Regions from separate parts of the Paenibacillus sp. FSL H7-0737 genome, predicted to be linked through region 1. Evidence: a T-box and tRNA genes for the amino acid it is inferred to sense, from the RefSeq annotation. Region 1 holds a T-box; the other holds one or more tRNA genes.
The links. A T-box is a leader RNA that pairs with one kind of tRNA and senses whether it is charged. The one in region 1 lies ahead of ileS (isoleucine--tRNA ligase), so its partner is inferred to be a tRNA-Ile.

Region 1 (3,388 bases):
AGCCGCAGATGTAACACGGCTTAGCCGAAGCAAAATTCTTGCTCCCATCAAGGCTGGGCGCGTTCGGGTAAATTGGAAAGTGGAAGAAGACCCTTCCTGCGGACTTAAAGATGGTGACATGGTATCTATTCAAGGATTTGGTCGATTCAAGGTTCTAGAGGTTGGTAGTTTGACGAAAAAGGGCCGATACCGTGTTCAGGTTGGTAAATTTGTGTGAATCCCTTGCAGGAATCCGGCTTTACTTGTCGAAATTGATTATTTCGAGGGAATCAAACATTTTTAAAGCAGGACGCCGATATTTTATAAAAGAGGCGAACCATGAATGGCAGTTGGAACGTCGATACATCCTCTGCCTTTACTTGAAGTACAGTCTTTCTTCTTTGTCTGCTGCGCAGGTATGGTTCAGAGACTTAGAAGGTCCGAAATTTCTAGGAGGTGCACAGCATGCCATTAACACCGCTCGATATACATAACAAGGAGTTCTCTCGGAGACTTCGCGGTTATGATGAGGACGAGGTCAACGAATTTCTGGATCAAGTAATTAAGGATTACGAAAGTGTCATCCGTGAGAACAAAGAGCTGCAGAATCAGCTTTTGTCCATTCAAGAGCGTTTAGATCATTTTGTGAATATTGAAGAGAGTTTATCGAAAACGATCTTAGTCGCTCAGGAAGCGGCGGATGATGTGAAGAACAACTCCAAGAAGGAATCGCAGCTCATTATCAAGGAAGCGGAAAAGAACGCGGATCGGATTATTAACGAAGCGTTATCCAAATCCCGTAAGGTTGCTATTGAGACTGAAGAATTGCGTAAGCAAGCTTCGATCTATCGCACTCGTTTCCGCACATTGGTGGAAGCACAGCTCGAGCTGTTGTCACAGGATGACTGGAATGCCTTGGAGAGTCGTGAGGCAAGCGAGAACGTAACCTTTAAGGATGATGTTCTACATCGTATCTAATGCATTATGATGAATGAATGCTGATTGAATTTATAGGGGGAATTTCCTCTAATTTATAATTTCATGCTATAATCGGCTAAATAGAGGGAGTTATTCCCTCTATTTTTATTTTCAGCTAAAATCGATCATAATAAAGTATTCCGCCTGCACAGGTATACTCCTAATGCGGATTTCGCTAGCGGTTGTTGACATTTAGACTTAAAAAGTCTATAAATAGAACATATCTGTATAATGTTTATATGTATTCGATGACGGGACAAGTACGACAAGGTAACGTTCTCCAGAGAGTCGGTGATTGCTGAGAGCCGATTGTTCGAACCCTGCCGGAAGATCTTCCCCTAGAAGTTAAGCTGAAGCGTTGATCGTGCGTAAGCTTAGCCGTCCGCCGGACGTTACACCGGACCTGTGCATGAGATTTACGCGCAGGACTGAGATTGTGCTGAATACACTCCCCTTAAGGATGTGCTCATGCGCAGAATTAGGGTGGTATCGCGAGCGTTGTCTCGCCCCTTTGGGGGTGGGATGACGCTTATTTTGTTGTTCCGGGGCGGGCCATCCCCCTAAATCCCCCTTTCTAAGGGGGACCCCAAGGGCTGCCGCCCTCTGGACACCCGCAATGTAAAGCCTCGTGCAAACGGGTACGATGGTGGAAGCGAACGGACTCAGGTGGCTGAAGGAGCGGCCCTTCTTAGGCTCCCCTGGCGGGTTAGCCTGCGGGGCCTTCACTGCTAGAGCAGACCGGCGTTTCACTCGCCGGTCCCAGTGGTGCCCCGAGCCAGTGCTGCCCTGGGATCGCGGCTCGGGTACCGAAGGCAAGAGCTGAATCAGACTGCCCAAGGATCGAAAAGAGCTTTAAAGACTAAACCATGAAAGGATTGACCATCACATGCAAAAAGTAGATGTCAAAGAAAAAGCGCGGGCAAGAGATGTCCGCATACTCAAGAAATGGAGCGACGAAAATACGTTCCGTAAATCGATGGAGAATCGTGAAGGACGTCCGAACTATGTATTTTACGAAGGTCCTCCAACAGCGAACGGTGCACCGCATATCGGGCACGTGCTGGGCCGTGTAATCAAGGATTTCATCGGTCGTTACCAAACGATGAAAGGTTACCGCGTGGTACGTAAAGCGGGCTGGGATACACACGGTTTGCCAGTAGAACTAGGCGTACAAAAGAAGCTTGGCATCTCCGGCAAACAAGAGATCGAGGAATATGGCGTAGAAAAATTCATTCAGGAATGTAAAGACAGCGTCTTCGGTTATGAGAAGCAATGGCGCGAGTTTACAGAGGGTATCGGATACTGGACGGATCTAGATAATCCTTACGTAACTTTGAATAACACGTATATCGAGAGCGTGTGGAACATCTTGGCTACTGTGCATGAGAAAGGGTTGCTCTACCGCGGACACCGCGTTAGTCCTTACTGCCCAAGCTGTCAGACTACCCTAAGCTCCCATGAAGTAGCCCAAGGCTACAAGACTGTCAAGGATCTCAGTGCGACTGCAAAGTTTAAACTGGATGACAGTGGAGACTACGTACTAGCTTGGACGACTACACCTTGGACGCTGCCAGCACATATGGCGCTAGCCATGAACCCTGACATGGATTATGTACGTGTACAACAAGAAGACGGTATCTACATTGTTGCCAAAAATTTGGTGGAGGAAGTAATGAAAGGCGAGCACACAGTCCTTTCTACACATAAAGGTTCCGATTTTATCGGTAAAACTTACGCTCCTCCATTCGGATACATCAAGGCAGAGAAAAGCAATGTCATCGTAGGTGCTTCCTTCGTTACAGATTCCAGTGGTACAGGGATCGTACACATGGCACCAGCGCATGGTGAAGATGACTACAAGACTTGCCGCGAGAACGGCATCAGCTTCGTGAACGTGGTTGATAATTCCGGTAAGTATACGGATGTAGTATCCGATTTTGCTGGACGCTTCGTGAAAGATTGCGATTTGGATATCGTTAAAGCTTTGTCTGAAAAAGGACTGCTTTACGGTAAAGAAAAATACGAGCACAGCTATCCGTTCTGCTGGCGTTGTGATACACCACTCTTGTACTACGCAACAGACAGCTGGTTCATCAACACTACAGCGATCAAAGATCAGCTGATTGCTAACAACAACAGTGTAGATTGGTATCCTGATCATGTACGTGAAGGCCGTTTCGGGAAGTTCCTGGATGAACTGGTGGACTGGAATATCAGCCGTAATCGTTACTGGGGCACACCGCTTAATGTTTGGGTATGTCAAGAAACGGGCAAAGAGTTCGCTCCACACAGCATTGAAGAACTGAGAGCGATGGCGATTGGCGATGTACCTGAGGATATCGAGCTGCATAAGCCTTTTGTAGATAAGATCAAGCTACGCAGTCCTTTCAGCGAAGGGGCAGAGATGGTTCGCACACCAGAAGTTATCGAT
Region 2 (3,388 bases), 2.6 Mb from region 1:
CCGCAAACCGACACAGGTAGGCGAGAAGAGAATTCTAAGGCGCGCGGAAGAACTCTCGTTAAGGAACTCGGCAAAATGACCCCGTAACTTCGGGAGAAGGGGTGCCCCGGTAGTGTGAATAGCACGAGGGGGCCGCAGTGAAAAGGCCCAAGCGACTGTTTAGCAAAAACACAGGTCTGTGCGAAGCCGCAAGGCGAAGTATACGGGCTGACGCCTGCCCGGTGCTGGAAGGTTAAGGGGAGTGGTTAGGGGTAACCCGAAGCTATGAACCGAAGCCCCAGTAAACGGCGGCCGTAACTATAACGGTCCTAAGGTAGCGAAATTCCTTGTCAGGTAAATTCTGACCCGCACGAATGGCGTAACGACTTGGGCGCTGTCTCAACGAGAGATCCGGTGAAATTTTAATACCTGTGAAGATGCAGGTTACCCGCGACAAGACGGAAAGACCCCATGGAGCTTTACTGCAGCTTGATATTGAATTTGGGTACGATCTGTACAGGATAGGTGGGAGCCGTAGAAATCGGAGCGCAAGCTTCGGTGGAGGCGCCGTTGGGATACCACCCTGATCGTATCTAGGTTCTAACCTAGTACCCTAATCGGGTACGGGGACCGTGTCAGGCGGGCAGTTTGACTGGGGCGGTCGCCTCCTAAAGAGTAACGGAGGCGTTCCAAGGTTCCCTCAGAATGGTTGGAAATCATTCGAAGAGTGCAAAGGCATAAGGGAGCTTGACTGCGAGACCTACAAGTCGAGCAGGGACGAAAGTCGGACTTAGTGATCCGGTGGTACCGCATGGAAGGGCCATCGCTCAACGGATAAAAGCTACCCTGGGGATAACAGGCTTATCTCCCCCAAGAGTCCACATCGACGGGGAGGTTTGGCACCTCGATGTCGGCTCATCGCATCCTGGGGCTGAAGTAGGTCCCAAGGGTTGGGCTGTTCGCCCATTAAAGCGGTACGCGAGCTGGGTTCAGAACGTCGTGAGACAGTTCGGTCCCTATCTGTCGTGGGCGCAGGAAATTTGAGAGGAGCTGTCCTTAGTACGAGAGGACCGGGATGGACGTACCGCTGGTGCACCAGTTGTTTCGCCAGAAGCATGGCTGGGTAGCTACGTACGGACGGGATAAGCGCTGAAAGCATCTAAGCGTGAAGCCCCCCTCAAGATGAGATTTCCCAATTAGTAAGACCCCTTGAAGACGACGAGGTAGATAGGTTGGAGGTGGAAGTGCAGTAATGCATGGAGCTGACCAATACTAATCGGTCGAGGGCTTATCCTATACTTAAGACGCAAATTCAATTCGGATTCAGTTTTCAGGCGACTCAAGCCTGAGCATTTACGATGTAAATGCCCGTTTGGTGGCGATAGCGGAGGGGTTCCACACGTACCCATCCCGAACACGACCGTTAAGCCCTCCAGCGCCGATGGTACTTGGACCGAAGGGTCCTGGGAGAGTAGGACGTCGCCAAGCGGACAACCACATTACCCGTGGTATTTTTTTTGCCCTTAATATTGATGTGTCTTAAAAAGGGCCTTTAGCTCAGCTGGTTAGAGCGCACCCCTGATAAGGGTGAGGTCGGTGGTTCGAGTCCACTAAGGCCCACCATATTCCCTGATAGCTCAGTTGGTAGAGCACTCGACTGTTAATCGAGTTGTCACAGGTTCGAGTCCTGTTCGGGGAGCCATTTATGGAGAGGTGTCCGAGTTTGGCCGAAGGAGCACGATTGGAAATCGTGTAGGCGCCACAAGCGTCTCGAGGGTTCGAATCCCTCTCTCTCCGCCATAAAGTTTATTAGCATGGCCCGTTGGTCAAGGGGTTAAGACACCTCCCTTTCACGGAGGTAACATGGGTTCGAATCCCATACGGGTCATAACATGGAGGCTTAGCTCAGCTGGGAGAGCATCTGCCTTACAAGCAGAGGGTCGGGGGTTCGATCCCCTCAGCCTCCACCATATTCATTTAAGAACGACGCGGGGTGGAGCAGCCCGGTAGCTCGTCGGGCTCATAACCCGAAGGCCGCAGGTTCAAATCCTGCCCCCGCAACCAAATTTTCCTTAAGCATGATGTTTTGGGACTAGCTGGCGTAGTGTAAATGAATAGTATATAATTATTAAATGACGCGGGGTGGAGCAGCCCGGTAGCTCGTCGGGCTCATAACCCGAAGGCCGCAGGTTCAAATCCTGCCCCCGCAACCAATTTACTCTTATGCATTATGTCTATGGAACCGTGGTGTAGTTGGCCTAACATGCCTGCCTGTCACGCAGGAGATCGCGAGTTCGAATCTCGTCGGTTCCGCCATTTAGTTAATTATTGTTGGGGATTAGCCAAGCGGTAAGGCAACGGACTTTGACTCCGTCATGCATAGGTTCAAATCCTATATCCCCAGCCATTTATGAGAGCCATTAGCTCAGTTGGTAGAGCACCTGACTTTTAATCAGGGTGTCGAAGGTTCGAGTCCTTCATGGCTCACCATTATTTTCAAAGTGTGCGCGTGTGGCGGAATGGCAGACGCACCAGACTTAGGATCTGGCGTTTCACGACGTGGGGGTTCAAGTCCCTTCACGCGCACCATATTTTGCGGAAGTGGCTCAGCGGTAGAGCATCGCCTTGCCAAGGCGAGGGTCGCGGGTTCGATTCCCGTCTTCCGCTCCATAATTTTTGCGCCCTTAGCTCAGCTGGATAGAGCGTTTGACTACGAATCAAAAGGCCGGGAGTTCGAATCTCTCAGGGCGCGCCATTTTTATTACTAAGTAATTACATATTTTGACGGGATGTAGCTCAGCTTGGTAGAGCACCTGGTTTGGGACCAGGGGGTCGCATGTTCAAATCGTGTCATCCCGATTTTATACCTTTGCGGGTGTAGTTCAATGGTAGAACTTCAGCCTTCCAAGCTGATAGCGTGGGTTCGATTCCCATCACCCGCTTATAATTAAGAAACATCTGTCTATTATAGGCAGGTGTTTTTTTTGTGTAGTTACATTCATATGGATACAATAGAACTTAGGGCTTTTAGTTGAGGAGGTAGCAATGTTTGAATTTGAAGCTAAATTAGTGCGACCTGATGCAAGTGGGAGCTGGACTTATCTTAACGTCCCTTTTGATGCCGAACAAATATTTGAAACAAAGTCCAGAATACAGGTAAAAGGAAGTGTAAATGGAATCCCCTATAGAGGAACGCTTATGCCCCATGGAAACGGAAAGCATTTTATGGTGGTAAAGAAAGAACTACGGGATCTAGCCAAAGCTCAACCTGGTGATATTGTGCATGTGACGATGGAGCAAGATCATCAATTACGGGAGGTAGAAGCCCCTAAGGATTTCCTTGATGCGTTGAGTAGCCATGAGCAGGCAGAAGCTTATTATAACGGTCTGGCTTATTCTTATCAGAAGG

Region 2: it encodes a tRNA-Ile, which carries the amino acid that the T-box ahead of ileS (isoleucine--tRNA ligase) is inferred to sense. The anticodon was not compared.

What each region holds. Positions count from the first base shown of each region.
Region 1 covers NZ_CP009279.1:5,105,842-5,109,229, reverse strand. The annotation lists gene H70737_RS22385 (YlmH family RNA-binding protein) at 1-217, shown strand, start outside; gene H70737_RS22380 (DivIVA domain-containing protein) at 445-957, shown strand; T-box leader at 1,197-1,471, shown strand; gene ileS (isoleucine--tRNA ligase) at 1,844-3,388, shown strand, end outside.
Region 2 covers NZ_CP009279.1:947,229-950,616, forward strand. The annotation lists rRNA gene H70737_RS04090 (23S ribosomal RNA) at 1-1,275, shown strand, start outside; rRNA gene rrf (5S ribosomal RNA) at 1,351-1,467, shown strand; tRNA gene H70737_RS04100 (tRNA-Ile) at 1,526-1,602, shown strand; tRNA gene H70737_RS04105 (tRNA-Asn) at 1,606-1,681, shown strand; tRNA gene H70737_RS04110 (tRNA-Ser) at 1,687-1,779, shown strand; tRNA gene H70737_RS04115 (tRNA-Glu) at 1,796-1,867, shown strand; tRNA gene H70737_RS04120 (tRNA-Val) at 1,874-1,949, shown strand; tRNA gene H70737_RS04125 (tRNA-Met) at 1,967-2,043, shown strand; tRNA gene H70737_RS04130 (tRNA-Met) at 2,116-2,192, shown strand; tRNA gene H70737_RS04135 (tRNA-Asp) at 2,218-2,295, shown strand; tRNA gene H70737_RS04140 (tRNA-Gln) at 2,312-2,386, shown strand; tRNA gene H70737_RS04145 (tRNA-Lys) at 2,394-2,469, shown strand; tRNA gene H70737_RS04150 (tRNA-Leu) at 2,485-2,568, shown strand; tRNA gene H70737_RS04155 (tRNA-Gly) at 2,575-2,649, shown strand; tRNA gene H70737_RS04160 (tRNA-Arg) at 2,658-2,734, shown strand; tRNA gene H70737_RS04165 (tRNA-Pro) at 2,765-2,838, shown strand; tRNA gene H70737_RS04170 (tRNA-Gly) at 2,851-2,921, shown strand; gene H70737_RS04175 (YdeI/OmpD-associated family protein) at 3,025-3,388, shown strand, end outside.